Regions from separate parts of the Waltera sp. genome, predicted to be linked through region 3. Evidence: predicted binding sites of a transcription regulator. Region 3 holds the regulator's gene; each other region holds the start of a gene.
The links. Region 3 encodes Rex, which represses fermentation and respiration genes when NADH is low (regulators of the CRP and FNR family bind a similar motif). Its sites were predicted from a motif close to ATTGTTAANTANTTAACAAT; they were not measured.
Positions count from the first base shown of each region.

Region 1: the regulator Rex is predicted to act here: its motif matches at 3,448-3,467, upstream of ptb (phosphate butyryltransferase).
Region 2: the regulator Rex is predicted to act here: its motif matches at 811-830, upstream of ACLTOH_RS09565 (NAD(P)-binding protein).
Region 4: the regulator Rex is predicted to act here: its motif matches at 1,827-1,846, upstream of gap (type I glyceraldehyde-3-phosphate dehydrogenase).

Region 1 is NZ_JBKVQF010000039.1:2,977-10,911, forward strand. It holds gene ACLTOH_RS14785 (pyridoxamine 5'-phosphate oxidase family protein) at 1-50, opposite strand, end outside; gene ACLTOH_RS14790 (TraX family protein) at 243-1,010, shown strand; gene buk (butyrate kinase) at 1,100-2,167, opposite strand; gene ptb (phosphate butyryltransferase) at 2,300-3,217, opposite strand; gene ACLTOH_RS14805 (HAD family phosphatase) at 3,511-4,152, opposite strand; gene ACLTOH_RS14810 (GLUG motif-containing protein) at 4,155-7,433, opposite strand; gene ACLTOH_RS14815 (efflux RND transporter permease subunit) at 7,324-7,935, opposite strand, start outside.
Region 2 is NZ_JBKVQF010000015.1:23,760-31,694, reverse strand. It holds gene ACLTOH_RS09570 (DegV family protein) at 1-580, shown strand, start outside; gene ACLTOH_RS09565 (NAD(P)-binding protein) at 1,104-2,957, shown strand; gene ACLTOH_RS09560 (NADH-dependent [FeFe] hydrogenase, group A6) at 2,985-4,727, shown strand; gene rimP (ribosome maturation factor RimP) at 5,229-5,693, shown strand; gene nusA (transcription termination factor NusA) at 5,791-6,915, shown strand; gene rnpM (RNase P modulator RnpM) at 6,919-7,191, shown strand; gene ACLTOH_RS09540 (L7Ae/L30e/S12e/Gadd45 family ribosomal protein) at 7,178-7,495, shown strand; gene infB (translation initiation factor IF-2) at 7,513-7,935, shown strand, end outside.
Region 3 is NZ_JBKVQF010000002.1:30,672-38,606, forward strand. It holds gene ACLTOH_RS01200 (NAD(P)H-hydrate dehydratase) at 1-562, opposite strand, end outside; gene ACLTOH_RS01205 (hypothetical protein) at 564-1,202, opposite strand; gene ACLTOH_RS01210 (redox-sensing transcriptional repressor Rex) at 1,359-2,000, opposite strand; gene ACLTOH_RS01215 (ABC-F family ATP-binding cassette domain-containing protein) at 2,139-4,070, shown strand; gene ACLTOH_RS01220 (NADP-dependent isocitrate dehydrogenase) at 4,575-5,783, opposite strand; gene ACLTOH_RS01225 (GntR family transcriptional regulator) at 5,976-6,680, opposite strand; gene ACLTOH_RS01230 (2-isopropylmalate synthase) at 6,725-7,935, opposite strand, start outside.
Region 4 is NZ_JBKVQF010000001.1:157,135-165,069, reverse strand. It holds gene ACLTOH_RS00720 (phosphoglycerate kinase) at 1-663, opposite strand, end outside; gene gap (type I glyceraldehyde-3-phosphate dehydrogenase) at 757-1,770, opposite strand; gene ACLTOH_RS00710 (histidinol-phosphatase HisJ family protein) at 2,007-2,828, shown strand; gene ACLTOH_RS00705 (DUF3783 domain-containing protein) at 2,842-3,210, opposite strand; gene ACLTOH_RS00700 (DUF523 domain-containing protein) at 3,210-3,626, opposite strand; gene cls (cardiolipin synthase) at 3,658-5,238, opposite strand; gene ACLTOH_RS00690 (hypothetical protein) at 5,613-6,152, opposite strand; gene mnmA (tRNA 2-thiouridine(34) synthase MnmA) at 6,329-7,408, opposite strand; gene nifU (Fe-S cluster assembly scaffold protein NifU) at 7,414-7,851, opposite strand; gene nifS (cysteine desulfurase NifS) at 7,878-7,935, opposite strand, start outside.

The DNA of each region.
Region 1 (7,935 bases), on a different contig from region 3:
ACATCTGTCATTTCCGAAAATTCTGTAATCTCACGATCGTTACGACGCATTGTATTCCTCCTGTGCTGCATTTTGTTTTTCTGTCAATATCTGTGCGCCCGACAGGCTTTGCGGCATATAAATGCCGGGTAGGCCATCATTGGAATTTCATATACTCTTTCACAGATATATTTACTATAGCGCATAAACAAGATATAATGCAACTATATCCTTCCGTAAGGAATTTTGAAAGGAGTTTTATTTTGCAAAACAAAGTATCCCATTGTTCTATTTTCCCACCGGATCTCAGTGCTCTGACGCTGCATATCCTCGCTATGGCGTTCATGTTCTGTGATCACCTGTGGGCTACCCTCGCCGGAGATGCTTGGTGGCTGACCGGCATCGGCAGACTGGCATTTCCCATGTTCGCCTTTTTCCTGGTGGAAGGCTTCTTCCATACCCATGATAGGAAAAAATATTGCATGCGCCTGCTTCTTCTGGCCATTCTTTCTGAGCTTCCCATCAATCTGATGTACAGTGGGCTGTTATTCTACCCGTTTCATCAGAACGTGATCTGGACACTGCTCACAGGCTTCCTGTGTATCTGGGCAATAGATACCCTACGGAAAAAATGTCCGGTCTGGCTGTGGATTCCGTCGATCCTGCTGCTATCTGCAGTGGGCTACGTGCTGGCAACCCTCCTCATGTTCGACTATTACGGAGAAGGCGTTCTGACTGTTATCGTATTCTATCTCTTCCATGGGAAAAATTGGTGGCAGCTTGCCGGACAGTTTGCCGGGCTCTACTGGATCAATGTCATGCTGTTGGCAGGAATGCAGATTCCATTACAGCTTTTCGGTCATGCCTTCGAGATTTCAGAACAGGGACTGGCGCTGTTGTGTCTGCCGCTTCTGTGGTGCTACCATGGACGCCAGGGCGCGCATAACCGTAAGATCCAGCTTGCCTGCTATGCCTTTTATCCGGTACACATGCTGGTACTGGGGATTCTGTCAAAGCTGATTTTTAGTTAAAATCATAATGCTGACAGAAAGTCTATTCCCTAAAGTAAAAAACTCCCGATGGAATCATTCCACCGGGAGTTCTATATTTTTACTCTAAATTAGTACTGCTTCACCTGTTCTTCGCCGTTCATGACACGCAGAGCGCCCTGAGCCAGAGCTAACAGCTCGTCCTCACCAGGATATACGGTCACAGGAGCGATCCAGCCGCATCTCTCTTTCAGCTTAGCCACTACATCCTCACCATATGCAATGCCTCCGGTGATAACGATCTGGTCTACCTTGCCGTTCAGCACACAGGCCATAGCACCGATGTCTTTGGCTACCTGTAACAGGAATGCCTGCTTCACCTCCGCTGCCTTGGCATCGCCTTCATTGGCACGCTTGGTAACTTCACGCATATCGTTGGTACCCAGGTAAGAATTCAGGCCGCCCTTGCCGATCAGCTTTGCACTGATCTCCTTCTCAGTATATTTTCCGGAGAAGCACATTTTTACCAGTGCTGCGCAAGGCACACCGCCTGCACGCTCCGGAGAGAATGCACCGTCACCGTCAAATGCACTGAATACGTCTACAACCTTGCCGTCCTCATGTGCGCCTACGGATACGCCGCCGCCCATGTGCACGACTACCAGACGTAAGGACTCATAAGGCTTGCCGGCCTCTTTTGCATATCTCTTGGCAACTGCCTTCTGGTTCAGGGCATGGAAGATACTTCCTCTGGGGATCTCTTCCAGACCGGAATATCTTGCGATGGGCATCAGCTCATCTACTACAACGGGGTCTACGATGTAAGAGGGAACGCCGATCTCATCACCGATCTCTCTTGCCAGAATACCGCCTAAGTTAGAAGCATGCTGACCCTGTACACCTACTTTTAAATCCTCCAGCAGATCATCGGTTACCGCATAGGTACCACTGGGGATGGGCTTTAACAGACCGCCACGTCCTACGATCACGTTGAAGCTCTTCAGATCGCAGTTCTTCTCTGCCAGCAGATCGGTAATGATCTTCTTACGGAAATCCTTCTGTTCGAAAATAGTATCGTATTTGGAGATCTCCTCGGTAGAATGTCTCAGGGTTTCTTCAAATAATAAGTTCTCATCCTCAAATACACCGATCTTGGTGGAGGTGGAACCGGGGTTGATGATCAGACTCTTGATTGCCATTGTGTGTTTCCTCCTATATTCACTCTTATATTCGCTCTTATGCTTTACCGCTTTGTCCACTACAGCATCTATACCTGCCGACAGCAGTTCTCCCGCAGCTTCCACAGCGGCTTCGATCACGATATCCATAGCTTATTTCTGATTCTTTTTCATCTCTTCTGCTACAACTGCAGCCAGTGCCAGGGAGTATACCTTGGTCTCGAAGGTATCGGAACGGCTGGTCAGGACTACGGGTACCTTGGTACCGGTCAGGATGCATCCGTTCTTTACTTTTACCATATGTACGATTGCTTTGTATACAAGGTTGCCGGCATGGATATCCGGGAACAGCAATACATCTGCATCACCCTGGATCTTACGGTCGGTAGCTCCCTTATGCTTGGCTGCCTCGGGATCGATCGCCAGGTCAAGAGACAGCGGGCCGTCTACGATACAGCCGGGAATCTGTCCTTCTTCGCACATCTTAGTCAGTTCTGCCGCATCTACGGTAACGGGCATCTTGGGATTTACAACCTCAACTGCTGCTAAAGGTGCTACCTTAGGCTCTGCAACGCCGCAGGCATTACATACCGGAATGGTGTTCTTGATGATCTGAACCTTCTCCTCCAGTGTAGGATAGGTCATGAATGCAACATCGGTCAGGAACAGAAGTCTGTCAATGCCGGGAATCTCAAATACACATACATGAGACAGGGTTCCACCGGTACGAAGGCCTACTTCTTTGTTCAGTACGCTCTTTAAGAAGTTCTTGGAGTCGATCAGGCCCTTCATATACATATCTGCACGGCCGTCATGTGCCAGCTTTACAGCTTTCAGGGAAGCTTCGATCATATCCGGCTCATTGATGATCTCATAATCGGAGAGGTCCATATTCAGTCCGGCTGCAATCTCACGGATCTTTGCCTCATCACCTACCAGGATTGCATCTGCAATGCCCAGTCTCTTGGCCTCATGTACAGCTTCCAGTACTGCACTGTCTTGTGCAACGGAGACTGCGACGGTCTTCTTCCCACACTCTTTTACTTTTGCTACGATGTCATCAAAATTCATTTTCTTCCATTCCTTTCCGCCCCTCGTGGGCTCCAAGTATGAATACATTCCACACATTATTCGCAAAATCGCACGATAAATCGTGCTTTCGCTGCTGCGCAGCTATTTTTGCTCATATGTGTGGCGGTGACTCTATTCGAGTCACCTAAAATCAAGCAAAACTGCTTTTTACATGCAAGCATGACAAAGCAGTCCCGCTTGATTTCATTGTCTTCCGAATAGTCACTCTAATCGTTAAAATAATAACACACTGGAATACAAAAATCAAGCTACTATGACAAATATAGCCACCTCTAAATGAGGTGGCTGATATCTGCCAGGGTCGGTACGCAGGCGTACAGACATTTTTTTAATTTTTCATCTGGCTGTGTCTGATCCGGCACCATCACGACCCTACAGCCGGCGCGGTAAGCACTCATGACTCCGTTGGGAGAATCCTCCACGGCCATGCACTCTTCCGGTGCCAGTCCCAGCTGCTTGCAGGCATAGAGATAAATATCCGGGGATGGCTTACCTTCCGCTACCATAGTGGCCGAGATCAGTTTCTCAAAATACGGCCGAAGTCCTGTCAGTGCCAGATATTTTTCCGTCCGCTCCAGATCCGTCGCTGTGGCAACCGCTGCGGTGATATGCCTTTTTTTCAGATCTTCCAGAAGCTCCACGGCACCGGGCTTGCATTTGATGCCATCCCGGTCCAGTGTTTCTTCCATCATCTCTTTTCGTTTGTCACGCACCACATAATAGTCAAAATCTTCACCGTACCAGTCCTTGAGCTGTCTGGGGGCAAAGGGGCGTCCCAGACTGCGCATCGTAAGTGCCTGCTCATCTGTCATGGTATACCCACAGGCTGCCAGTGCCTTCGGCCAGAAAATACGGTAATATTTTTCGGTATCGATCAGCGTACCGTCCATGTCAAATAAAACTGCCTGAATCATTGTTATTCCTCTGCGTCAGCCGTCTGTCCGGCATCTTCTGTTGCATCCGTAACATCAGTACCTTCTGCTGGGCTGTCCTTTGAATCACTTTCGTTTGTGCCGCTCTGGTCCTCGTCAGCTTTTCCGGCTTTCCGGTCACGTTTTGCCGCCTTGCGCGTCTTCCGGCGTTTTGCCGCTTTTTTCCCTAACAATACGATCAACAGGATCACGACTGCACCACCGACGATGCAAAGTACGATCAGCAGTGTATGACTGCCCTCGACCTCTACCGTGCGGAAGCTGCCGGGCACTTCCATGGTAAACTGTCTATAGCTGCCGATCACAGTGGATTCCACTTCCGTGTACTCTCCATCCTGTGCTACCTCTATGACAGTGTTATCCGCATCCTCACAGTAGACACGCAAGGTTGCTTCTCCGGTATAGTCCGGTGCATCCTCTTCCATGGAATTGGTCATGGATACTGTATAAGTATTTCCCTCTACCTGCAGATGCAATGCTGCATTGGGATAGAAGTTGCCTTCTGCCATAACCAGTGCCTTATTGTTATCGTTTTTCTCTGCGGAAGCAATGGATGCGGTCCATTCCTCATACTCTGCTTCCAGCACTTTATTACCGGTAATATCACTGAAATCATAATCCGGCCACACACCGTAATAGCCATCCTTCTCCGGTACTTCCGGAATCTGGTCTGCCGACAGATAATCCCCGTAACCGCATTTATAGGAAGCCACTTCTACACCATCCGCCTGGAAGGTAATGGTAAACTGTGAGAAAGCGTCCGGAACGTCTTTGCTGCAGAATTCCTGGTAGGACAACGGGGTAGCACCGCCCTGATAACCAATGCCGTCTACGCCACCGGCTCCGCCTTCCACATAATAGTTGCCATACAGAGTTCCATCATCACTGACTTTTCCGGCAATGCTGCCCTGGCCTTCGCCGGACATATCCAGATCATTGTACGCATAGCTGTAGAAAATATCACAGCCTTCTCCGGCAATACCTCCGATATTATTTTTACCGGTGATCCTGCCCATGCTGTAACAGCTGCGGATCGCATAGCTGGCAGATCCGGCAATTCCTCCCACATAGCTGCCTCCGGTACTCTCTACGGGTGCATAAGACTCACAGGAAATGACTGCGCCATATTCTGCTTTACCGACCACACCGCCGACATAGTCTTTTTTACCGGTCACGTCTCCAAGGTTGCGGCTGTCTCTGATGACTGCCTTGACCGTCTGCTCCACATCGAAACTCTCCGTTCCGGTTAAAGTGATATCGTCCTCAGGGTCAAAATCGTATTCCGTTGCCACCTGTCCAACGATACCGCCCACATTCGTATCGGCTTCCACCGTACCGCGGTTCACACATAAGGTGACCTTTCCCTTCTGGAAGCTGGAAGTATCATAGCGCGCTTCTTCGGTTCCTTCCGGTTCTGCGGTGTCATCCTCCGCATCGGGATCTCCGGGGTTCACCTCTTCCTTGCTGGCTGACTCATCCGAAGTATCTTCTACAGAAATTCCTTCATACCGGAAGAGATCATCCCGGATTTCGCTGACCAGATTCCGCAGAACTCTGGCCTGATCCATCAGCTCATCCATGTGGGCACTGGTGCTGTCTGTCCCGGCTTCCAGTACATCCCCCAACTGACCCAACTGGTCAAAAGCCTTGTCGAGCCTGTCATTCAGTGTATCCAGATTATCTTTGATACCGCCACTGCGATCCGTGGAAGCATTCGTCATGTTATCCAGACGCTTGGTGGCATTCTCTCCGAATTTTTTCAGTGCCGATTTATAGCTCTCCGTATCGTCCGGTACGGTGATGGTAATGTTTCCGCCACTGACGTCATGATCGCCATCGCCACCCCAGTTACCATTCCAAATATCATTTCCACTGATGGTAACGTCATGACTGTTGCCGTTATTCTTGTCATTATCCGCCTGCTTGTTCAGATCGTCATTCAGGACTTTCAGATCGTTGCTGACGCCGTTCAACTCTTGATTGTAAATATACCACAGATCATGAGCGGTCCCGGTCAGAGAACTTCCCGCATTGTTGGCATCTTTCAGGTTCGAACTGATACTCTTGGCAATACTGGATGCCTGTTTGCTATAGCTGCTCACATCTTTCTGGGTGGCATCCAACATATCCAGGAATTTGTCTGTCTCCGTATCCAGTTCCTTCAGCTTGTCACTGAGATACTGGATTTCCAGGAACGGCTCCATCTGACCCACGATACCGCCCACATCTTTTCTGCCCTGCACATATCCGGTGTTGGTGCAGTTCTGCAGATAGCCCTGATGCAGTCTGCCTACGATACCTCCGGTATTGTAGCCTACGTGCTGGTAGCCGATGGCACCGGAATTGGAGCAATAATAAATCTTACCATCCGAAATACCTGCGATTCCGCCGGTGTCCGTATGAGCTGCCACATTGGAGGTACTGTTGATCTGCTCCAGATTGTCCATGGTGATATCTTCCAGATCATAAGTCACTTCCGTGCTGTACGTATTGATATTGCCATTGTTGCTGCAGTTATTCAGAATACCGTGGTTGTTGCCCACAATACCGCCTGCGGAATGATTGCCGATCACATTTCCGGAGGATTCACACCGACGGATCTCTCCGCTCTCGGCATTGACTCCGGCAATACCGCCGACATCCGTATCACCGACCACATTTCCGGTAAATTTACAATTTTCAATGCTGCCATAGTTCACACCGACGATACCGCCGACCTGATCCTGACTTCCAGAGGGAGATACTTCCCCCGTGACCGTAAGGTTGCGGACTTTTGCTCCCTCCTGCACATAGCGGAACAATCCCACTGCCGAACCGTCTCCGGTCAGTTTCACATTGGAAATAGTAAAACCGCTGCCGTCAAAGATTCCTGCAAACGTAGGAATACTGAGTTCACCTGTCATGCTCAGAACAATGTCGTTCTGCAGCACTACTTTTTTATCTCTGGACCAACTGTCCAGTACACAGTTCTCCACCAGTTTCCGCAGATCCTCCTCCGTGCTGATCTCTATGACTGCATAATCCTGCTCCTTTATCGTGCTGCTATAACCGCTGCCGCCTCTGTACTGCTCATAGGTCAAAGTTTCTGCTGCATAGGCGGTGGCCGGTGTCTGCAGGATCAGTGCTGCTCCCAGCAGGAAACATAATAATCTCTTACTGTTCATCTTCTGTTCCCTCGCTTTCTGCTGTTTTTTCTTTATCCGAAGCTTTCTTATCCGCAGCTTCTGTATCTGCTCCGGTTGCTTTCTGTCCGGCTGTCTCATCCTCCGGCAGCTCCTGGGCTTCCAGTCTGGGATAGTTTTCTTCCGGGGCATCGTCCCGCTCCTCCATCGTCACGGTATCCTTGGGACGCACCACCGCACCCATCTCACCATCAATGACACCGATGAAATCACCCTCCAACACACCATTGACATAACCCTTGATGTGACCGTTCATACGGATTCTTCCGGCGGAGGGCAAGGGCTTTGCCAGATCCCGTTTCAGTGTAAATGCTGTCTTCTGAATAATGATATCTCCGATCAGCAGTGTCTGCGGCAATGCCAGCAGTACCAACAAAATAGATGTCAGAGTACCACGACCAAGAGCCAGTCCGATGGCCGCTACCGCTGCATTGGAAGATACATAGCTGATAATAAATCCCGCAGATACCAGCATGGATCCACTGGTAACAATGGTAGGGAACGCCTGGTTCAGTGCTTCGATGGCGGCTTCCTTGATCGGCATATATGTCTTCAGATCCATGTAACGGCTGGTGATAACGAT
Region 2 (7,935 bases), on a different contig from region 3:
CTCCCACCTCAGCGGAAGCTACAACAGTGCGGTGCTTGGTATGAATCTGTATCGGGAAAAATACGGGAAGAAGCAGATCCACGTCATCGATTCCGAGTCCGCCAGCTGTGGTGAGACCCAGATCGTGAAGAAACTGGTAGAACTGGAAGAGCAGGGTCTTTCCTTCGAAGAAATCGTGAAGCAGATCGAAGAGTTCCGCAGCAATGTGCATACCTATTTTGTACTGGATAATCTGGAGACGCTGCGCAAGAACGGCAGACTGACCGGTGTGAAAGCACTGGTGGCATCCACGCTGAACATCAAGCCGATCATGGCCGGAGACAAGGGCAGTATCGTGCAGAGAGGCCAGAGCGTCGGCATGAAGAAAGCACTCCGAAGAATGGCGGAGATCGTTCTGGAAGAGGCAGGGGATACGAAGGAACGTTTCCTGATGATCACCCACTGCAATGCTCCTGACCGCGCCGAGACCATGAAGAAGCTTCTTATGGAAAAGGCAGAGTTCAAAGGATGCCTGATCATGGACACCCGCGGTGTCAGCAGCATGTACGCCAACGATGGCGGCGTGATCGTGACGGTGTAAAAAGATTAATATCATAGGCAATATAGCTCCGGCGGATTAGCCTGTCATTTTTTGTTTCTGACAGCCTGTTCCGCCTGGGCTATTTTTTTCATAAAAAGCAAATATAGAGGGCATTTTATGAAAAACAGAATTTGAGAGAGCGGTGCCATGAATCTGGCAAAATAAGAAATTGAAATGTAAGAGCTTACATACACGTCAGACAAACATCCTCATGCATATTCCACAAAAAGATAGATAAAAAATTAACTTTCCTAAAAACTATTGATAGTTTTTATTATTTAAGATACAATTGCACATATACAAAAATCAGTAGCCGACAAGAAACGGCTATTTTTTAAAAAATAAAATGTAAGCACTTACACGGCGCAACAGGCAGCCAGCTCAGGTGGCCAATGCCATAGTACGTGTCAGTAAAACACCGCACCCGCAGACGGAGAGCAGCACGCCATAGCCGTGGCCGGCGGCGCCCGTGGCGCAGGGCATAAAAGTAACGCAGGCATCAGCCCGCAGAATGGAGAAGATTATGAGCCGATTGAAGATAGCTACCCCGAATAAAGCACAGCTTACGGTGGAACGCCTGTACAAAGATCTGGAGAGAAGAATTATCGCCAGCCCGCCCGGATTATGTCCGGTGGACCTGCAGCTTTCTTTTCTGAAAATGTGTCATGCCCAGACCTGTGGTAAATGTGTGCCCTGCCGTGTGGGACTGGGGCAGTTGCAGAACCTGATGGAGGATGTATTGGCAGGCAAAGCCACCCTGAAGACACTGGATCTGATCCGGGATACCGCTTCCGACATTGTGGACTCCGCTGACTGTGCCATCGGTTACGAGGCGGCCCATATGGTACTGGCCGGACTGGAAGGCTTCCGTGAGGATTATGTCTACCACATTGAACATGGCGGAAAATGTTCCTGCCATATTACCCAGCCGGTTCCCTGTGTGGCTCTGTGCCCCGCAGGTGTGGATATCCCCGGTTACATAGCACTGGTGAAGGAAGAACGTTATGCGGATGCCGTGAAGCTGATCCGCAAGGACAATCCTTTCCCCACCGCCTGTGCCCTGATCTGTGAGCATCCCTGTGAGGCAAGATGCCGCCGCAACATGATCGACAGTGCCATCAATATCCGCGGCCTGAAGCGTATGGCAGTGGACAATGCCAGAGCCAACACGGTTCCCGTGCCTGAGAAAGCGGAGAGCACCGGTAAAAAAGTAGCAATCATCGGCGGAGGCCCCGGCGGACTGTCTGCGGCATATTATCTGGAGCTAATGGGACACCATGCCGTGGTATTTGAGGAAAAGAGCAAGCTGGGCGGTATGCTGCGCTACGGAATTCCCAACTATCGCTTCCCGAGAGAACGCTTACAGGAGGACATTGACACTATTCTGTCCACCGGAGTGGAAGTGAAATTGAACACCAGAGTCGGCAACGGCGAAGGTGAGATTTCTTATAATAAGCTGCACGAAGAATACGATGCAGTCTATATTGCCATCGGTGCCCATACGGATAAAAAGATCGGTATCGAGGGAGAGGATGCCAACGGTGTCATGTCTGCAGTGGAAATGCTGCGCCGCATCGGTGACGATGACATGCCGGACTTCAAGGACAAGACCGTAGTCGTAGTCGGCGGCGGTAACGTAGCCATGGACTGTACCCGTTCCGCCATTCGTCTGGGTGCGAAAAAGGTGGGAATTGCCTACCGCAGAAGACAGACCGATATGACGGCGCTTCCTGAAGAAGTGGAAGGCGCCATCGCAGAGGGCGCAGAGCTTTACAGCCTGAAAGCACCTCACAAGATCGAAGCCGACGAGAACGGCAATGTGACGGCTCTGTGGGTAGAACCGCAGATCATCGGCCCCATCGATGCCTGGGGACGAGCCCGTCCGATCCAGGCGGATGTGCCTCTCCTTCGAATCCCCTGTGATATCGTCGTGGTGGCCATCGGTCAGGGTATCGAGACCCGCCATTTCGAGGAGGCGGGTATCTCCGTAAAACGAGGCACCATTACTGCCATGAGTGACAGTGAAGTCAAGGATGTCCACGGTGTATTTGCCGGTGGTGACTGTGTGACCGGTCCGGCTACCGTCATCCGTGCCATTGCCGCCGGAAAAGTAGCAGCAGCCAATATCGATGAATATTTGGGTTACCACCATGTAGTACCCTGTGATGTGGAGATCCCGCCGGTATCCTACGAGGACAAGGAACCTTGCGGACGGATCCAGCTGAGTGAAAAGGAAGCAGGAGAGCGCAAGACGAATTTCGATGCATTTGAATGCGGCATGACGAAGCAGGAAGCCTGCCAGGAAGCGGGCAGATGTTTACGCTGCGATAAATACGGCTACGGAAGCTTAAAGGGCGGCCGAGCTGCCATCTGGTAAAAAGAGGAGCAAACAATGGGCGAGAAAATGATAAACCTTACAATAGACGGCGTGCAGCTGCAGGTCCCGGAGGGAACCAGCGTCATGAGCGCGGCAGCAGGCGTGGGAATCGAAGTACCGCATCTGTGCTTTTTAAAAGACATCAATGAGATCAGTGCCTGCAAGGTCTGTGTGGTGGAAGTGCAGGGAAAAAGCAAGCTGATCACAGCCTGCAACAGCCCGGTGGAAGAGGGAATGGTAGTGTATACCAATTCTCCGAAGGTACGCCGTGTGCGCAAGACAAATGTGGAACTGATCCTGTCCCAGCATGATTGTCACTGTGCCACCTGTGTCAGAAGCCGTAACTGTAATTTACAGCAGATTTCCAACGATCTGGGAATTCTGGAAGTACCTTTTACCGAGGAAGTTCCCGAGACACCCTGGGATCATTCTTTCCCTCTGATCCGGGATTCCAGAAAATGTATTAAATGTATGCGCTGTGTACAGATCTGCGATAAAGTCCAGGCCATGCATGTCTGGGATGTACAGAACACCGGATCCCGTACCACAGTAGATGTGGCGGATAATAAGACCATCGATTGCTCCGACTGTACACTGTGTGGACAGTGTATTACCCATTGTCCTACCGGAGCATTGCGGGAACGAGACGATACATACAAGGCTTTCGAGGCACTGGCGGATCCCGAGAAGGTCACAGTAGTCCAGGTGGCACCGGCGGTAAGAACCGCATGGGGCGAGGAACTGGGACTGAATGCGGAGGAAGCTTCCGAGGGCAAAATGGTGGCAGCGCTGAAGCGCATTGGTTTTGACTATGTATTTGATACCAACTTCGCAGCGGATCTGACGATTATGGAAGAGGGAAACGAACTGCTGGATCGGCTGGACAATTCCCGGAAATATGCATGGCCCATGTTTACCTCCTGCTGTCCCGGCTGGGTAAGCTTCGTGTCCAAGAAGTATCCGGAGTATCTGCGGAATTTGTCCACGGCAAAATCCCCCCAGCAGATGTTCGGTGCCATGGCGAAGACTTATTTTGCACAGAAGAAAGGGATTGATCCCAATAATATCTGCTGTATCTCCATCATGCCCTGCGTATCCAAGAAGAGAGAGGCTTCTCTTTCTTATATGAAGAGCGCCGGAGCCGGACAGGATGTGGATATTGTACTGACCACAAGAGAATTCGTGCGGATGATCCGTGCCGAGCATATCAATACCCGGTTCTTAAAGGAGCAGGCTTTTGATTCTCCTCTGGGAGAAAGCACCGGTGCCGGAGTGATCTTCGGTGTCACCGGCGGTGTCATGGAGGCAGCACTTCGTACCGCATATGCAGTAGTGGAAGGCAAGAATCCGGAAGCAGATGCTTTCCGGGCAGTCCGGGGAAGAGACGGCAGAAGAGAAGCAGACTTCACACTGGGAGATCAGATCTTACATACCTGTACTGTCAGCGGACTGGCCAATGCGGAGAAGCTGATGGAGGACATTAAGGCAGGAAGGGTATCCTATGATTTCGTGGAAGTCATGGCATGCCCCGGTGGTTGTGTCGGAGGCGGCGGACAGCCCATCCACGACGGATGCGAATTCGCGGAGCGGCGCGGAGGCACCCTGTACCGTCTGGACAGTGAGAGAAAGCTTCGCTTCTCCCATGAGAACCCCGAGGTACAGAAGGCCTACGAAGAGTTCCTGGGCAAGCCCCTCAGCCACACCGCCCATAAGCTTTTGCATTCCGAACACGTGAACGAACTGTACTTTGAAACACATAACTACTTGTAATACCAGGTGACCGATTCAGCCGCAGGGCATGCTTGCATGCGCCTGCGGCTGAATCAGGGAACCGCCCAAACATGAGGAAGAAGCGATTTGCGAAGCAAATCAGCGGAATCCGAATGTTTGCAGAATTGCGAAAGCTGCACGGCAGCGGAGCAATTCGTGGGTATTACAATGTATGGGCATACCTGCATGCGCCTGCGGCTGAATCAGGGAACCGCCCAAACATGAGGAAGAAGCGATTTGCGAAGCAAATCAGCGGAATCCGAATGTTTGCAGAATTGCGGAAGCTGCACGGCAGCGGAGCAATTCGTGGGTATTACAATGTATGGGCATGCTTGCATGCGCCTGCGGCGGAATCCGAATGTTTGCAAGACCCTATTGACATTTTTTCACACAGGGTCTATACTGTGTATAGTTTAAAGATGATTACTAGAGTAAGAGTGGACGCGCGCCACTCTTTCTTGTTGTTGTAACGACAGCTCATATCAGTAAAGGAGGGCCTACATGTCCAAACGAGAGGACTACGAAAACAGAACCGAAGAACTGCTGACGCCCATCGCAGAAGTAAGTCAGGTGGAGATCTACGATGTGGAGTATGTAAAAGAAGGCAGTGACTACTATCTGAGAGCTTACATCGACAAGCCGGAAGGTGTGAACATTCTGGATTGCGAGAATGTCAGCAGAGCATTATCCGAAGCTCTGGACAAGGCTGATTTCATTCCGGATGCTTACATTCTGGAAGTCAGTAGCCCGGGACTGGGTAGAACGCTGAAAAAGGATAAGCATTTGCAGAAGAGCATCGGTGAAGAAGTAGAGATCAAGCTGTTCAAGCCCATTGACAAATGCAAAGAGTTTTCTGGCATTCTGGAGAGCTTCAATGCAGATAACATTACGATCACGGAAGACGGCAACCCGAGAACTTTTGCCAGAGCAGACATTGCCCTGATCCGTCTTGCATTAGATTTTTGATACTATTCAGAGCCAAAGGGCGAAGGAATAGTTATAGCTTGTAGAATAAGAAGAAACCATACACTAAGAAAAGGCGAAAGCCGGAATGGAGGAAATGATGAATAAGGAATTAATGGAGGCACTGGACGTTCTGGAGAAGGAGAAGGAGATCAGCAAGGAGACCTTGTTTGAAGCCATCGAGAACTCCCTGATGACAGCCTGCAAGAACCATTTTGGAAAGGCTGACAATGTCCATGTGGAGATTAATAGAGAGACCTGCGATTTTCTGGTATATGCTGAGAAGGAAGTCGTTCCCACGAAGGATGATGTGGAGGATGACTGCCTGCAGATTGCTCTGGAGGATGCACAGGAGATCTCCAAGAGAGCACAGGTGGGCGACATGATCCATGTGGAGATCAAGTCCAAGGAGTTCGGCCGTATCGCTACCCAGAATGCCAAGAACGTGATCTTACAGAAGATCCGTGAGGAAGAGAGAAGCGTGATCTACAACCAGTACTACGAGAAGGAAAAGGATGTTGTGACCGGCGTAGTACAGCGTTATGTAGGCAAGAACATCAGCATCAATCTGGGTAAGGCAGATGCTATGCTGACCGAGAACGAGCAGGTAAAGGGCGAAGTATTCAAGCCCACCGAGCGTATCAAGGTTTACATTGTGGAAGTAAAGAACACCCCGAAGGGACCCCGCATCAATGTCAGCCGTACCCATCCGGAACTGGTAAAGAGACTGTTCGAGTCCGAAGTTACCGAGATCAAGGACGGTACCGTAGAGATCAAGAGCATTGCCAGAGAGGCAGGAAGCCGTACCAAGATCGCTGTATGGAGCAATAACCCCAATGTAGATGCTGTCGGCGCCTGTGTAGGTATGAATGGTGCCCGCGTCAATGCTATCGTGGAAGAGCTGCGCGGTGAGAAGATCGATATCGTGAACTGGGATGAGAACCCCGGTAACCTGATCCAGAATGCACTTTCTCCTGCCAAGATCGTAGCAGTATTTGCAGATCCCGATGAGAAGACAGCAAAGGTAGTCGTACCCGATTATCAGTTGTCTCTGGCTATCGGTAAGGAAGGTCAGAACGCAAGACTGGCAGCAAGACTGACCGGCTACAAGATCGACATCAAGTCCGAGACTCAGGCCAAGGATGCTCCCGGCTTCCGTTATGAGGACTATGTGGATGATTACGAAGATGATACCGTAGACGATTTTGATGGAGAGCAGGAATAATCAATGGCAAAAAAGATTCCACTGAGGCAGTGCGTAGGCTGCGGAGAAATGAAAGGCAAAAAAGAAATGCTGCGTGTCCTGAAAACACCGGAAGATGAGATATGTCTGGATGCAACCGGCAAAAAAAACGGACGTGGTGCATATATATGCAGACAGAAGGAATGTCTGCAGAAAGCCCGGAAGAATAAAGGATTAGAACGTTCTTTCAAGATGAGTATTTCTCCTGAGGTATATGATACACTGGAAAAGGAGTTTGATCAGCTTGAAACAGAATAAGATTTATTCCCTTTTGGGACTTGCGATGAGGGGGCGTAACCTGGTAAGCGGTGAATTCCAGACGGAGGACGCTGTGAAAAAAGGTTCTGCCATGTTGGTGATCGTTGCAGAGGATGCATCGGCCAATACGAAAAAGTTGTTTCACGACAAATGTTCCTATTATGAAGTCCCGGTATATGAATATGGCACGAAGGAAGAACTCGGCTGGGCCATCGGCCGGGATCTGAGATCTTCGGTAGGTGTGTGTGATGCGGGACTGGCAGATGCACTCATCAAGCAATTGGAAGCGAATTTGCCCGGTTAGGCAGAATGGAGGAAAGCATGGCGAAAATCAAAGTACATGAACTCGCAAAAGAATTGGAACTACAGAGTAAGGATATATTAAGTTTTTTACAGGAAAAAGGAATTGAGGCAAAGGCAGCACAGAGCTCGCTGGAAGAGGATGCGGCAGCACTGGTACGCAACAGCCTCGGAAAGAAAAAAGCAGCTGCACCCGCAGCACAGAAAGCTCCGGTAAATACCGAAAACGCAAAGCCTGCTGAGGAAAAGGCTCAGGCACCCGCAAGGGAAGCAAAGGCTCAGGAAACGAAAGTTTCCGAGGAGACCAAATCTACTGAGGAGACGAAAAAGAAGAAAAAGATTATTTTCGTTAGCAACCCTCAGAATTCCAAGATGCCCGGACAGCGTCAGGGTGGTCAGAGTGGACAGAGTGGACAGGGACAGAGAAATGCAGGCGGACAGCGT
Region 3 (7,935 bases):
GGCCTCTCTTGCAGAAACCAAAAGTAATCGTTGCATCTGCCAGGAAAGCACAACCAAGCACCCGTCCGGTGTCCGAGCAGATCCCACTGGGAACATCCAGTGCCAGCTTAAATCCTTCCGCCACATTCATCTCTTCTACGGCTTCCGCATAGATGCCTTCCACCGGGCGGCTCAATCCTACACCGAACAAGGCATCTACAATCACATTATATTCATCTGCCTGCGTATTACTGTCTGTCTTCACCGGAAAATGTTGCAGGGTCTGCCACTGGCTCTTCCATTGCTCTGTGGCTTTCTCCGGATCTCCCACAAGTCGTACCGCTACCGTATAACCGTCCGCCGCAAGAAGTCTCGCCAAAGCCAGACCGTCTCCTCCGTTATTTCCCATACCAGCAAAAATGAGCACTTTTGTCCGTTCCTTCACGGCATCAAAGCGCTCTTTCAGAAAATCCTCCGCAGCCAGAGCCGCTCTTTCCATCAGAACCGGCCCCGGGATGCCGAGGTACTCTATGGTATTTTTATCGTATTGCTTCATTTCCTGTGCAGTTACCAGATATCTCATACTATTTTTGCTCCGGATTATATTTCATGTCAAACAGATTGACCACTTCTGCACCAAAAATATCATGCATGTAGTTGTAGATCTCCTGATTCTGCTGTTCCATCTGCTGTTTTTCGATCAGACGTTTTTTCAGTTCGATACGGATCGCACCCACCCACTCCGCAGTCTCTTTGATCTGTTTGTCATTATCCTTCATAATATCATAGCAGCAGTCCATAGTAAACATCATAAGCTGAAGATTTATTCTTTCGATCTCTCTGGGGATATCTTTTAACTCATCTTCGTATGCTTCCAGCTTCTCATTGCATTCCTCGATCAGGCGCTTATGATCCTCGATCTGTTTGTTCAGCTTACTGTTTTCGCCCTGCTGTTCCGCCTCATCCACCATAGGAACGATTTCTTTCATCAGCTTCTTTTTCAGATTCCGGATATCCTTCGACTCGGTATTGAGCTTACCTTGTCGTTTCAACAGCTGATTCAGGGCATCTTCCGTTTCTTTTAGCGGAACGGAACCGGTCTTATTCAACAACCGATACCATTTATTATCCAGGGTGAGTACGGGCAGATGCTTTCCCGTCAATGCATTTTTGAAAGCAGCCTGTCGGTCCTGTGCATTTTCTTCTGCGTTACCGTTGCCCATAATATCACTCCTTTGATGCCTTACTTCATGTTGTATTATTTCTCGGTGCGCTGAAATTCATAAAAGCGGCTGCTTCGCATCCGTCATCGCCTTGCGACTTTTCCTTTTATTCATTTTCAGACACTCCGCCTATGAAATAAGCAATCATACGCTTGCTTATTTCATGTCTGAACTGTAACGGTTAATATTATAGGATAGCTTCATTAAGCTGTCGGACAGATGCACGTTCTCCACCTGAATTCCCTCGGGAACATTCAGATCCACATGAGCGAAATTCCAGATAGCACGGATCCCGTTAGCCACCAGCTTATCTGCCACTTCCACAGCACTGGTCTTGGGAATCGTCAGTACAGCGATATCGATGTCCTTCTCCCGGATAAAGGATTCCAGCTGATCCATGGGCATGACCTTCACACCGCGGACATCCTTACCCACTAGTTCCGGGTTCGCATCGAACATTCCCTTGAAGATAAATCCACGACGCTCGAAGTTCATATAATTGCCCAGCGCTCTTCCCAGATTGCCGGCTCCAATGATGACGAAATTATGCTGCTTATCCAGTCCTAAGATCTTACCGATCTCACGATACAGAGATTCTACATTATATCCATAGCCCTGCTGGCCGAAACCGCCGAAATTATTAAAATCCTGACGTATCTGGGATGCGGTCACCTTCATCAGTCCGGAAAGTTCCTGCGAAGAGATGCGTTCCACACCTTCATCCTTCAATTCCCCCAAATATCGAAAGTATCTGGGCAGTCTGCCAATCACAGCCTGTGAAATTTCTTTTACTTCCAATACTTTCACCTCCGTTTTTTTTAGTATACACCATATGTTAAAAACTTGTCAATGAATTGACAGGTTTTCTTCTTTTCGTTACAATGAAATTTAAAAAGCCCGGTCTCCGTGGGCTGGAAATAAAGGATACTTACTACCATGATATTATCTTGTCAGAATATTTCAAAAGCATTTGTAGAAAATCAGGTATTGAAAAATGTCTCTTTTCATATAGAGGATCATGAAAAAGCTGCCATCGTGGGCATCAACGGTGCCGGGAAAACGACACTGCTCCGCATCATCGTAGGGGAAATGACTCCCGATGACGGGCAGGTGGTTCTGGCGAGGGACAAGACCCTGGGATACCTTGCACAGAACAGCACTGTGGACACCTCTCACACCATTTACGAGGAACTGTTATCTGTCAAGGCGGATCTGCTGCGCCTGGAGGAAAAGATCCGGGAATGCGAAAACAATATGAAGCATGCCGAAGGAGATGCGCTGGAAGACCTGATGAAGCAGTACACCTCTCTCACCCATGCTTTCGAGACCGGCGGCGGCTATCTCTACCGCAGTGAGCTGGTCGGTGTGTTAAAGGGACTGGGATTTACCGAAGATGAATTCTCCAAGCCGGTTGCCACACTCTCCGGCGGTCAGAAGACCCGTGTGGCGTTAGGACGGCTTCTGTTACAGAACCCTGATCTCATCATCCTGGACGAGCCGACGAACCACTTAGATATGAATTCCATCGCCTGGCTGGAGACTTATCTGTTGAATTACAAGGGAGCCGTTCTCATCGTCTCCCACGACCGGTATTTTCTGGACCGGATCGCCGGGAAAGTCATCGAGATCGACCAGTCCAAGGCTACAACCTTTATGGGCAATTACTCCGATTATGCCGTAAAAAAGGAACAGCTGCGCGTTGCTGCCTGGAATGCCTATATGAACCAGCAGCGTGAGATCAAACATCAGGAAGAGGTCATCGAAAAATTAAAATCCTTCAACCGGGAAAAGTCCATCAAACGGGCGGAAAGCCGTGAGAAAATGCTGGACAAGATCGAGGTCATCGAAAAACCCTCCGAGGTCCGCACGGATATGAAGCTGACACTGACGCCCCGGATCTTAAGTGGCAATGATGTGCTGACTGTGGAGCATCTGTCCAAAAGCTTTGATTCCCATAAGCTTTTTACCGATGTTAATTTCGAGATCAAGCGCGGCGAACACGTGGCGATCATCGGTGATAATGGCAGCGGCAAGACCACTCTGCTTAAGATCTTAAATGGTCTCGTTCCTGCCGATCAGGGCACCTTCCGATTAGGTTCCAATGTGGAGATCGGCTATTACGATCAGGAGCATCATGTCCTGCACAGTGACAAGACATTGTTCGAAGAGATCTCCGACGATTATCCCTACCTGAACAATACCCAGATCCGCAATGTGCTGGCGGCTTTCCTCTTCACCGGGGAGGATGTTTTCAAGCGTATCAGTGATCTGAGTGGCGGCGAGCGCGGTCGTGTATCTCTCGCCAAGCTGGTACTCTCCAACGCAAACTTCCTCATCCTGGATGAGCCGACGAACCACTTAGATATCATGTCCAAGGAGATTCTGGAGGATGCCCTGAACGGTTACGAAGGAACGATATTGTATGTCTCCCATGACCGTTACTTTATCAACCGTACCGCCCACAGGATCCTGGATCTGACAGAGGGACAATTCGTAAATTATGTTGGAAATTATGACTATTATCTCGAAAAGCACGACACCGTGATGGCTGCAATAGAAGCCAGTGTTCCACAGAGTGCTGACGCAGATAACACAGTTGCCGCTAAGGTTGCAGAATCCGAAGTCAAATTGGACTGGAAAGCCCAGAAGGAAGAACAGGCGAGACTCCGCAAGAAAGAAAACGACCTGAAAAAATGCGAAGAACAGATTGCCGAGCTGGAAGCCCGCATCTCCGAGATCGACACCGAAATGTCCGATCCCGCCATCGGCACCCAGGTGGCAAAATTGCAGGAACTGTCCAAAGAGCAGGCCGCCTGCCAGGAGCAGCTGGAAAAATTATATGAACAGTGGGAAGAACTGGCAGAGTAAATTGAGAGTTAGTGAAATACATTGGCAAAATCCACGAACTCCCGGAGCATGCGATACACATGTCTCGATGTAAGGTCTCCGGATGTGAATTTTCTACGAAAAGTGATGAGTAGTTCTCGTCATGACGGGGCCGCCTACAGTCGACATCCATGTCGACAATCGGCTGACGCGGACATCGTGTCCGCTTTCCCCCTGCCTTTCAGCACTTTTCTAGAAAATATCAACATCCTCCGACAAACATCTTCGACATGGCACCGCATACGCCGGGAGTTCTGCGTTTTGGAAAGCTTTCAAAAAAACCAGTAGCCCCGGCTGGGTATAAGAATAAGCAGTGCCGTAAGCAGACGTCGGTACCATAGCGTCCCAAGGGACGCATTGCGGTCGTATTGTGACCGCTTATGTACCGCTACGCTCTGCGACAGGAGCGCATCGTACTAAAGTACGAGCGTGCCGCGTTTCTTATACCCTGCCAAGGGCTACGAGGATATTTCGCTAACTTTCAATTTACAGCAGGCTGTCCAGTGTCTCTCTGATAGCCTTGATGAAGTCAAGGCTGTTGAGGATCACGGGATGCTCACAGGTAGAGATCAGGGACAGGCTCTTGGTCATCCTGCCATCTTCGATGGTCTTGATGCATGCCTGCTCCAGCTTGTCTGCGAAGTTGCACAGCTCGGGGATCTGATCCAGTTCACCGCGCTTTCTGAGAGCTCCGGTCCATGCGTAGATGGTAGCGATGGAGTTGGTGGAGGTCTCTTCGCCCTTTAAGTGCTTGTAGTAATGACGCTGTACGGTTCCGTGAGCAGCCTCGTACTCATAGACGCCGCTGGGAGATACCAGAACGGAGGTCATCATGGATAGATCGCCGTAAGCGGTAGCTACCATATCGGACATTACATCACCATCATAGTTCTTGCAGGCCCAGATGAATCCGCCCTCAGAACGGATGACACGGGCTACGGCATCATCGATCAGGGTATAGAAATATGTAATGCCCAGTTCCTCGAATTTTGCCTTGTACTCGTTATCATAGATCTCCTGGAAAATATCCTTGAAGGTATGATCGTATTTTTTGGAAATGGTGTCCTTGGTGGAGAACCACAGATCCTGCTTCGTATCTACGGCATAGCTGAAGCATGCTCTTGCAAAGCTCTCGATAGACTTATTCGTATTGTGGATACCCTGAATGATACCTGCTCCATCAAAATTATGGATCAGTTCACGGGTCTCGGTGCCGTCTGCTGCAGTAAATACCAGTTCTGCCTTACCGGGGCCGGGTACCTTGATCTCAGTATTTTTATACACATCGCCGTAAGCATGACGGGCAATGGTAATGGGCTTGGTCCAGTTCTTGACATAAGGAACGATACCCTTTACCAGAATCGGTGCACGGAATACAGTACCGTCTAAGATCGCACGGATGGTTCCGTTGGGACTCTTCCACATTTCCTTCAGATTATACTCTGTCATTCTGGCAGCGTTGGGGGTAATGGTCGCACATTTTACAGCAACGCCGTACTTCAATGTGGCATTGGCAGAATCCACGGTTACCTGATCATCGGTCTCATTACGATGCTCCAGTCCAAGATCATAGTACTCTGTCTTCAGATCGATGTAAGGCAGTAACAGTTCATCCTTGATCATCTGCCAGAGGATTCTGGTCATTTCGTCTCCGTCCATCTCTACGAGAGGGGTTGTCATTTTGATCTTTTCCATAATGATTTCCTTTCCGGTATTTATTCTTTTACTTTGCAATAGCTATCCAGAACCACATTGTCAAAATCGCTTCTGCAAAGCTTCACCGAATAGCATGCCTGCATGTTATTTGCTCATGTGGTTACTTCGCCCATTGGCTCTGAATAATTACATTATAATTACATTCTACAGTAATTTTCACAGACAGGCAACCTATTCCTGCGGCTTATCCTGCTGTGCATAGGCCTCGTTCAGACCGTTTTTCACCATGTTGTCATAGGCGTTGATCATGTGCTGGTGTGCCAGTTGCTCTGCCAGATCGGCATTGCCTGCCTTGATGGCCTCCATGATCTGCTCATGCTCTTCATTGGATTTGGGGCCGCGGTTGGCACTGGCCAATGTTTTCTTGCGGACACGCAGGACATACTGATGGAAGTCCTTCAGCTGATGCTCCAGCATCTTGCTGTCACATGCCTCATACAGAATATCATGGAAACGATTATCTAACTCCGCCAGCTGCTCCAGATGCCCCTTCTGGGCATGGAACTTGGACAGATAGACATTCTCTTCCATCTCTTCCATCTGCTCCTTGGTGATATGTTCCGTAGCCCAACGGGCACACAGACCTTCCAGCAGGGAACGGATCATGTAAATATCCTTCACATCCTTCTGGGTAATACCGGTGACATAGGCTCCCTTGTTGGGGATGATCTGAATCAGTCCCTCCAGCTCCAGCTGACGGAACGCCTCTCTGACGGGGGTTCTGCTGACTCCCATCTCCTCGCCGATAGCCACTTCCTTCAATTCTTCATGTTCCTGATATTTTCCGCTTAAGATGTCTTCTCTCAGCTTGTGAAATACCCGTCCCCGCAGGGAGAACTTATCCGTTACTTCCTGCTTTACATCATACTTACTCACTATAATCCTCATTTCCGGGTAGCAAAAAATGCCGCCATATTTTCTTACTCACCGATCTTCAGGTTCTTCTCCAGGCAGATACGGTTGACGCAGGCCACAATCTCTTCATCCGTAAGCACGGTGACACGCCCACCGGCGTACTCCTCGTCTACCCACTTTTTGATCTCCGCTACCAGTTCGGAAGTCTTCTGTACCTGCTTGTCTCCCTTTAATTTATAATAGGTGTTCAGCCAGTGTGCGATACCTGCCAGACCGGAGGTGTTGGAAATAGCGCACAATACCGGACGATTCAGGAATTTCTCGGTATCGAAAATGTTGTAGATCTCTTCGTTCTTAAGCAGACCGTCCGCATGGATACCGGCTCTGGTCACGTTGAAATTCTTGCCGACAAACGGGGTTCTGGGCGGGATCTGATAGCCGATCTCCTTCTCATAGTACTCTGCCAGCTCCGTGATGACACGGGTATTCATACCGTTCAGATCACCCTTCAACTGTGCATATTCGAATACCATTGCCTCCAGCGGTGTATTACCGGTACGCTCACCGATACCAAACAGTGAGGTATTTACACCGGAACAGCCGTACAACCATGCTGTGGTGGAATTGGACACCGCCTTGTAAAAGTCATTGTGACCATGCCATTCGATCAGCTCATGCGGCACACCTGCGTGGGTATGGATTGCGTAAATGATACCCTGTACACTACGGGGAATAACGGCACCGGGATAGTTGACACCGTATCCCATGGTATCGCAGGCCCGGACCTTGATGGGGATCTGATACTCCTTCATCAGTTTCATCAGTTCCAGGCAGAACGGAACCACATAACCGTAGATATCCGCTCTGGTGATATCCTCCAGATGACATCTGGGGCTGATACCCTCCTCCAGGCAGTCACGGATAACGCTTAAATAGTGATCCATGGCCTGTCTTCTGGTCATTTTTAATTTCAGGAAAATATGATAATCGGAACAGCTGACCAGAATGCCAGTCTCCTTCATTCCGATCTCTTTTACCAGCTTAAAGTCCTCCTTGCTGGCACGGATCCAGCTGGTAACTTCGGGGAACTTGTATCCCCTCTCCATACATTTATAAACAGCGTCTCTGTCCTTCTTGCTGTACAGGAAAAATTCACTGGCACGGATCATTCCGTTGGGGCCACCCAGTTCATGCAGATAGTCATAGATTTTTACGATCTGCTCTGTGGTATAAGGTGCTCTGGACTGCTGTCCGTCTCTGAAGGTAGTATCTGTGA
Region 4 (7,935 bases), on a different contig from region 3:
CTTCTCTAACAGGTTGGAGATAACATTCAGCTTGTCTGCAACCTTTGCACCGCCCAGAATAGCTACGAAAGGTCTTACGGGATCTTCTACAGCCTTACCTAAGAAGTTGATCTCCTTCTCCATCAGGTAACCTACTACGTTCTGACCACCCTTAGCGGTGATGAACTTGGTAACACCTGCTACGGAAGCATGTGCTCTGTGAGAAGAGCCGAATGCATCACATACATACAGATCAGCCAGGTCAGCCAGTTCTTTGCTGAATTCCTCACCGTTCTTGGTCTCTTCTGCGCCACGGAAACGGGTATTCTGAAGCAGAACAACGTCGCCTTCCTTCATGTTCTCAACAGCCTTGGTAGCTGCTTCGCCGGTTACATTGTAGTCAGCTACGAAAGTAACCTCTTTGCCCAGCTTCTCGGACAGTCTCTTGGCAACAGGTGCCAGAGATTCGCCTTCGTTGGGGCCATTCTTTACCTTACCCAGATGAGAGCAAAGAATTACCTTACCGCCATCGCCTATCAGCTTCTTGATGGTAGGCAGAGCTGCAACGATACGGGTATCGTCAGTGATCTCACCATTCTTTAAGGGAACGTTAAAGTCGCATCTTACCAGGACTCTCTTTCCCTTTGCGTTAATGTCATCTACAGATTTCTTATTTAATCCCATGGTATTAACCTCCAATTATTTTAGTATCTAAAAAGGGCCCGGTCCTTGTAAGACCGGACCCTGATAGGTCTTTACGCGTTAACGCCTGTCGGCTTATGCTAACTCGCTGAAGTACTTGATGGTACGAACCATCTGAGAGGTGTAGCTGTTCTCGTTATCATACCAGGATACAACCTGTACCTGAGTATTGCCATCTTCCATAGGAGCAACCATGGTCTGAGTTGCATCGAAGATGGAACCGTAGGTGCTGCCTACGATATCGGAAGATACGATCTCATCGGTGTTGTAACCGAAGGACTCGGTAGAAGCAGCCTTCATTGCTGCGTTGATCTCTTCCTTGGTTACAGCGCCCTTAACTACTGCTACCAGAATGGTGGTAGAACCGGTAGGGGTCGGAACACGCTGAGCGGAGCCGATCAGCTTGCCGTTCAGTTCGGGAATTACCAGGCCGATTGCCTTAGCTGCACCGGTAGAGTTGGGAACGATGTTGCAAGCGCCTGCACGGCTTCTTCTCAGATCGCCCTTTCTCTGAGGTCCGTCAAGGATCATCTGGTCACCGGTATAAGCGTGAACAGTGGTCATGATACCGCTCATGATAGGTCTGCAATCGTTCAGAGCCTTAGCCATAGGTGCTAAGCAGTTGGTGGTGCAGGAAGCTGCGGAGATAACGGTATCTTCGGGCTTCAGGGTCTTGTGGTTAACATTGTATACGATGGTAGGAAGGTCGTTACCTGCGGGAGCAGAAATAACAACTTTACGAGCACCGGCAGTGATATGTGCGGAAGCCTTCTCCTTAGAGGTGTAGAATCCGGTACACTCCAGAACTACATCAACCTTTAATTCACCCCAAGGAAGCTTGCTTGCGTCAGCCTCTTTGTAGATGGTGATGGTCTTGCCGTTAACGGTGATGCTGTCCTCGCCAGCCTCAACGGTGCTTGCATACTTGTAAACACCCTGAGAAGAATCATACTTCAACAGATGTGCCAGCATCTTAGGGCTGGTTAAATCGTTGATTGCTACTACTTCATATCCTTCTGCATCGAACATCTGTCTGAATGCAAGACGACCAATACGGCCAAAACCATTAATTGCTACTCTTACTGCCATTTTAGTTTCCTCCTAAAATTTTAATTTTATATCTTTTGGCTTTCCGTTATTCACAGATTGTCAAAATTTTATCAGCAAAGACATTTTACCTAATTCCTGATTATAATTCAAGATGTAAATGAAAAATATTTGTGATTTTGTGGTAAATTTTACAGTTTGTTTAGAAATGCTATGGTTTTTCCCTTCATTTTTGCTATAATAGGTTCGTATTATGATAACCAGAAAGGATGAAAAATATGTCTATCAAAGCAGATTGTCATCTTCACTCTTCTTTTTCGGGAGATTCCCAGGCTCCCATGCCGGAGATGATCGATAAAGGTCTCGCTCTGGGACTGGAGACCATGTGTTTTACCGAGCATAACGATTTTGATTATCCCCGCACCGAGGAAGGACCGGGAACGATCTTTTTACTAAATACGGATTCCTATCTGTACGACGTGCTCCGCTGCCGCGCGAAATATGAAGGGAAAATGCGGATCCTCTTCGGCGTGGAGCTGGGATTGCAGCCTCATCTGACTGACCGCAACGAAGATTTTATTTCCGCCTATGATTTTGATTTCGTCATCGGCTCCACTCATCTCTGCAAAGGAATGGATCCCTATTATCCGGAATATTTCGAGAAATTCTCCTCCGAGGAAGAAGCCATCCGGGCTTATTTTGCAGAGACACTGGAGAATCTGAAATGCCATGACGATTATGATGTATTGGGACATCTGGACTATATCGTCCGTGTGGCTCCCACCAAGGACAAGAACTATTCCTATGACAAATATAAGGATGCCATTGATCCGATCCTGGAGCTTTTAGTGCAGCAGGGAAAAGGTCTGGAACTGAACACCGGAAGCTTCCGCTACGGTCTCAGACAGCCTCATCCCTGTACCGATGTTCTGCGCCGCTATCATGAGCTGGGCGGTGAGATCATCACCGTAGGAACCGATGCCCACAAACCTCAGGATGTGGGATCCTATCTGGATCTTGCCTCCGAGATCCTGCAGCTGTGCGGTTTCAAATATTACACAATCTACGAAAAGCGCAGCCCGGAATATCACAAGCTGTAATTTTCTTTATTCCCTATCCTCCAAGCTGAATGTGTTCCTTCATCAGCTCGCGAAGCAACGCATCCGCTGTCCATGAGACATTATACGGTGTCACAATCGCCTTCAGGGCAACCGGTGGTAAGCCGGTTGCCTTATATTCTGCCAGGAATGCATCCACCTGTTGCGAATCCATTCCGGAAAACACCAGCATTTCCATTGCAAAATCAGGACCGTTATATATTTTTCCATTCTTATGAAAACCGCTGATTTCCGCCAGTGTTCCGATCTTCTGTCCATAGTCCCTGCGGTTCACCGCCGTCACATCCACACCTATTTTCTCCGCTGCCACACGCACAGCCCGGTCTTTTTGTGTACTCACGCCAAACAATAATATTTTTGCCATTATATTTCCTCACAGTCCATCACCCGGAAGCCGTTCTTTTCCAGCAATTGTGCAAATACTCCCTGTCCGGGGATGAGTTTACCGGTAAAGTTTCCATCATAAATCTGCTTTACGCCGCAGCTGGGGCTTCGTGACTGTAAGATTGCCAGATCGATGCCATTCTCTTTGGCGATCCGCAGAGCCTCCTCTGCGCCTTCCCGAAACTGCCTGTCCACATTTATGCCTTTACAGTTTATGACCTCGCCGCTCACGATCTCCGACGGATCCCTCGGGGTCGGAAGTCCTCCCAGCACCTCAGGACATACCGGGATCACCTCATGCCCTTCCAGATATTTTGCCACACACTCGCTGTAATTATTTTTCCCGTTATATTTACAGTTTTCGCCCAGCAGACAAGCACTGACCAGTATTTTCATCGTAATCTCCAGCTTTCCGTTATGATGTCTGTTACAGCAACGGCGCGATCAGCCGCATGATACACTGCCAGCCTCTCACTGCCATATTTTTCCTTCCATCCCGGTATTTATCGGTGACTTCCTCACTATCCTGTATCAGCTTATCAAAATCCGCCTCAATATCCCGGATGGCATCACAGCCGTGCATCCACACACCGTTTTCAAAATGATGATACAGGCTCCGGTAATCCATATTGATGGTACCGACGGTCGCCGTATCCTCATCGCAGAGCATCTGCTTCGCATGCAGGAAACCCGGGGTATATTCATAAACCCGCACACCCTGGCGCACCAGTCCGGAATAATAGGATCTGGTCACACCGTAGATTACTTTTTTATCCGGAATACCGGGGGTAAATACCCGTACATCCACGCCACGTTTTGCCGCCAGTCCCAGCTCTCTCGTCATCTCATCACTGATGATCAGATAAGGAGTTGCCACATAGAGGCGTTTTTTCGCTGTCTTGATCAGGTTCAGGTAGACATTCTCTCCCACCGGCTCTCCGTCCAGAGGAGAATCCGCATAGGGCTGTACATAGCCGGACGCCTTCTGCACATTTCCGTCTTCCACACCTTCCTGCGACGCCTTCAGATACTTTTCATAATCCGTGTCCGCCTGTCCCATAACATTCCACATTTCCAAGAACATCATGGTAAAGTTCTGTACCGCTCTGCCGGTCAGCTTCACTCCAGTATCCTTCCAGTAACCGTAAGGATGCGTGATATTGAAATACTCGTCCGCCAGGTTATATCCACCGGTGAATCCTACTTTTCCGTCGATGACCATGATCTTACGATGGTCGCGGTTATTCATGAAAATATTTAAAAAGGGCACTACATAGTTAAATACCCGGCACTGTACACCGATGGCATTCATGCGGTCTATAAAGCTTTTATCCAAAAAGCCGATACAGCCCACATCGTCGTACAGAATACGGACTTCCACGCCCTCGGCAGCCTTTCTTGCCAATACATCCTTCAGCCGTGCAAAAGCCTCTGCCTCCTCTATGGCATGATATTCCAGGAATATAAAGTGCTTTGCCTTCTCCAGCTCCTTAAGCTGTTCCTCGTATCCCAGATAAGCTTCCGGATAGAATTTCACAGCTGTCGTGTCATACACCGGATAATTACCATACTTCCAGATATAATGGCATTGATTTGCCAGCAGAGGATCTTCCTGCTCCAGCTGCTGCAATATGGTCTCATCCTGCACATTCAGAGGAATCAGTTGTGCATCCACATCCTCAAATTTCCGGATGATTTTATGCATAGCCTCTTTATGTCCGAACAATCCGTAAATACACAGACCGAACACAGGAAATGCCAATATTACGATGATCCAGGGCATCTTAAATGCGGCATTGGTATGTTTCCCATAAATCCTGAGTGCCACCGCCAGCGCAAACAGGCTGGTCAGCAGAGAGATCACTGAAGAATACTGATACAGTTTGATCATTAATACCAGTATCCAGCCGATCTGTAAGAGCACAGCCAATGCTGCAAACGCAATTCTTCCTATACTGTTTTTCACATTCCCTTTTACTTCAGAACGCATCTGCTTTTTCTTACCCATAATGTCCTCTTTTCTCTTTCGTTCTGCCAGATCATAAGTAATCTCCCCCTTACAGGCTGCCTGCACTGCGCACAGACAGCCATGGGTATATTCTATGGTGCCAGGGTCAAAAGGTCTAAGCACACATGAGCTTGCTCATATGTGGGCGAAAGACCTTGGGACCCGCCCCGATATGAGCATAAAGTGGGATGATAATCCCACGATATGCGAATATTGGGGCGGATTGTGGGAGTGCGCAGCACGGAACAATCCGTAGGCATCAAAGTCGGGGACTTTTGCCCCCGACATCATTCTATAGGGGATTATTTTATGGTATAACATTTTTGCAAAAATCTCAATAGGTCAATGGACTACAACTGTCCTCTTTTGTCTGCCTAACCACAGTTTCTGTCACACAGTACCACCACTGTAGACGGCGTGGTCTGGGCAGGAATGCTTCTCGTGGAAGAGGAATAGATGACCACCAGATTATGGTTCGCGGGACTCGCCTGGAAATACTGGTTGTTCACGGTACGCACATCCACTGTGCCATCCAGATTCAGCTGCAATGTCTGCTCCTCATTGACCAGGGAATTGCTGTAGTAGCTCACATCCACATTCCGGTCGCTTCTCTCTTCAGCCACTACCACTGCCGTATACTGAGGCGGATAGATCAGGGGCATGGGCGCATCGTTGCGATACCAGAAGGTTGCCATCATTCCAACCGACAGTGTAGTGAAATCCACCACATACGTATCCGGGTTGATGAAAAAGTTCACCGTGTTGCCGTCCGTATCCTCGATTGTAGCGAACAAAAGGCATCCATCGGCTCTGCGGCCACCCTGTCCTGCCGGTACCAGATCCACAATGGTTCCCTTCATGGAGCCGAAACTGCTTCTTCTCATAGGTCTCTGAAATGAAAAACGATAATCCATAAACACTCCTGCTGTTGTTAAAAGCTTTCTACTATTATATGCACGTCGGTGCCACTGTTGTCATACGCCGTGATAAAAATGCAGGACCACTATTGTAACAATAGTGATCCCGATCTTTTCCGCTATACAAATCTTTGTATCCGTAGGACACAGAGACCTCCTCTTTGAGCGCTTTCCTACAGAATAATGGTTCCGCCGCCCAGTACATGCTCATCCTGATAAAATACCATGGCCTGCCCCGGTGTTGCGGCACGTACCGGTGCGTCAAAGGTACAGAGCACTTTACCGTCCGGCTGTTTTGTCAGAGTTCCGTATTCTCCCTTATGGTTGTAACGGATCTTCGCCAATACTCTGGTGGGCTCTGTCAGATCTTCCACTGTCATATAATTCACATGATCGCACAGCACTTTATCCGTAAAGAGTTCCTGATTGGAACCGATGACGACTTCATTGGTCTCGGGACGGATGGCGGTGACAAACACTCTTTCCCCCATAGGAAGTTCCAGTCCTCTGCGCTGTCCCAGTGTATAATGGGTAATGCCCTTATGCCGGCCTAAGATCCTGCCGTCCTCCGTGACAAAATTGCCCGGTCCCGGCACCTTTTCGCCGGCTTCTCTGTCAATAAAGGAAGCATAATCATTGTCCGGCACGAAACAGATCTCCTGACTGTCCGGCTTATGCGCCACCGGAAGTCCCGCCTCCTCTGCCAGGACGCGGATTTCATCCTTGGTATATTCACCCACCGGCATCAGGGTATGTGCCAGCTGCTCCTGGGTCAGATTGTACAACGCATAGGTCTGATCCTTGGCTGCGGTAACGGAATTACGGATGGCAAAACGGCCATTCGGCAGCCTGTCAATCCTCGCATAATGTCCCGTGGCAATATAATCCGCCCCGATCTCCAGGCTTCTCTGCAGCAGGGATTCCCACTTCACATAACGGTTGCAGGCAATACAGGGATTGGGGGTATGGCCTCTTAAATACTCTGCCACAAAATAGTCCATGACATGGCATTTGAATTCCTTCTTAAAGTTCATGACATAATAAGGAATCTCCAGTCTCTGTGCTACTCTTCTGGCATCATCCACCGCCGACAGTCCGCAGCAGCCGCCGTTGGCTTCCTTGGCTGCTTCCTCTTCGTCCTGCCAGATCTGCATAGTGACGCCGATCACGTCATAGCCCTGTTCCTTCAATAACATGGCTGCCACGGAGGAATCTACTCCCCCGGACATGCCTACTACTACTTTTTTCTTCATAGATCTTAATAATCTTCCTCTTCTTCGCCCTCACTGATGTCATTCTTGGGCTTCTGCAGTCCTTCGATGGTGATATGGTTCTTCTCTGCATAATCCCACAGTGCTGCATGAATCGCTTCCTCTGCAAGCAGTGAGCAGTGTACCTTTACGGGCGGCAGTCCGTCCAGAGCCTCCATTACAGCCTTGTTCGTTACCTGTAATGCTTCCTGAATGGTCTTACCCTTTACCAGTTCGGTAGCCATGGAGCTGGTAGCTACGGCAGCGCCGCAGCCGAAGGTCTTGAACTTTGCTTCCCGGATGATCCCGTTCTCGTCAATGTCCAGGAACATTCTCATAATATCTCCGCACTTTGCATTGCCCACGGTACCTACGCCGCTGGCATCCTCGATCTCCCCTACATTTCTGGGGTTCTGAAAGTGGTCCATTACTTTTTCACTGTACATGTATCTGTTATCCTCTTCTTTCTCACTTAGTTGTTCTTCTGGCTTTTCAGGAAATCTTCATATAAAGGAGACATATCCCGCAGT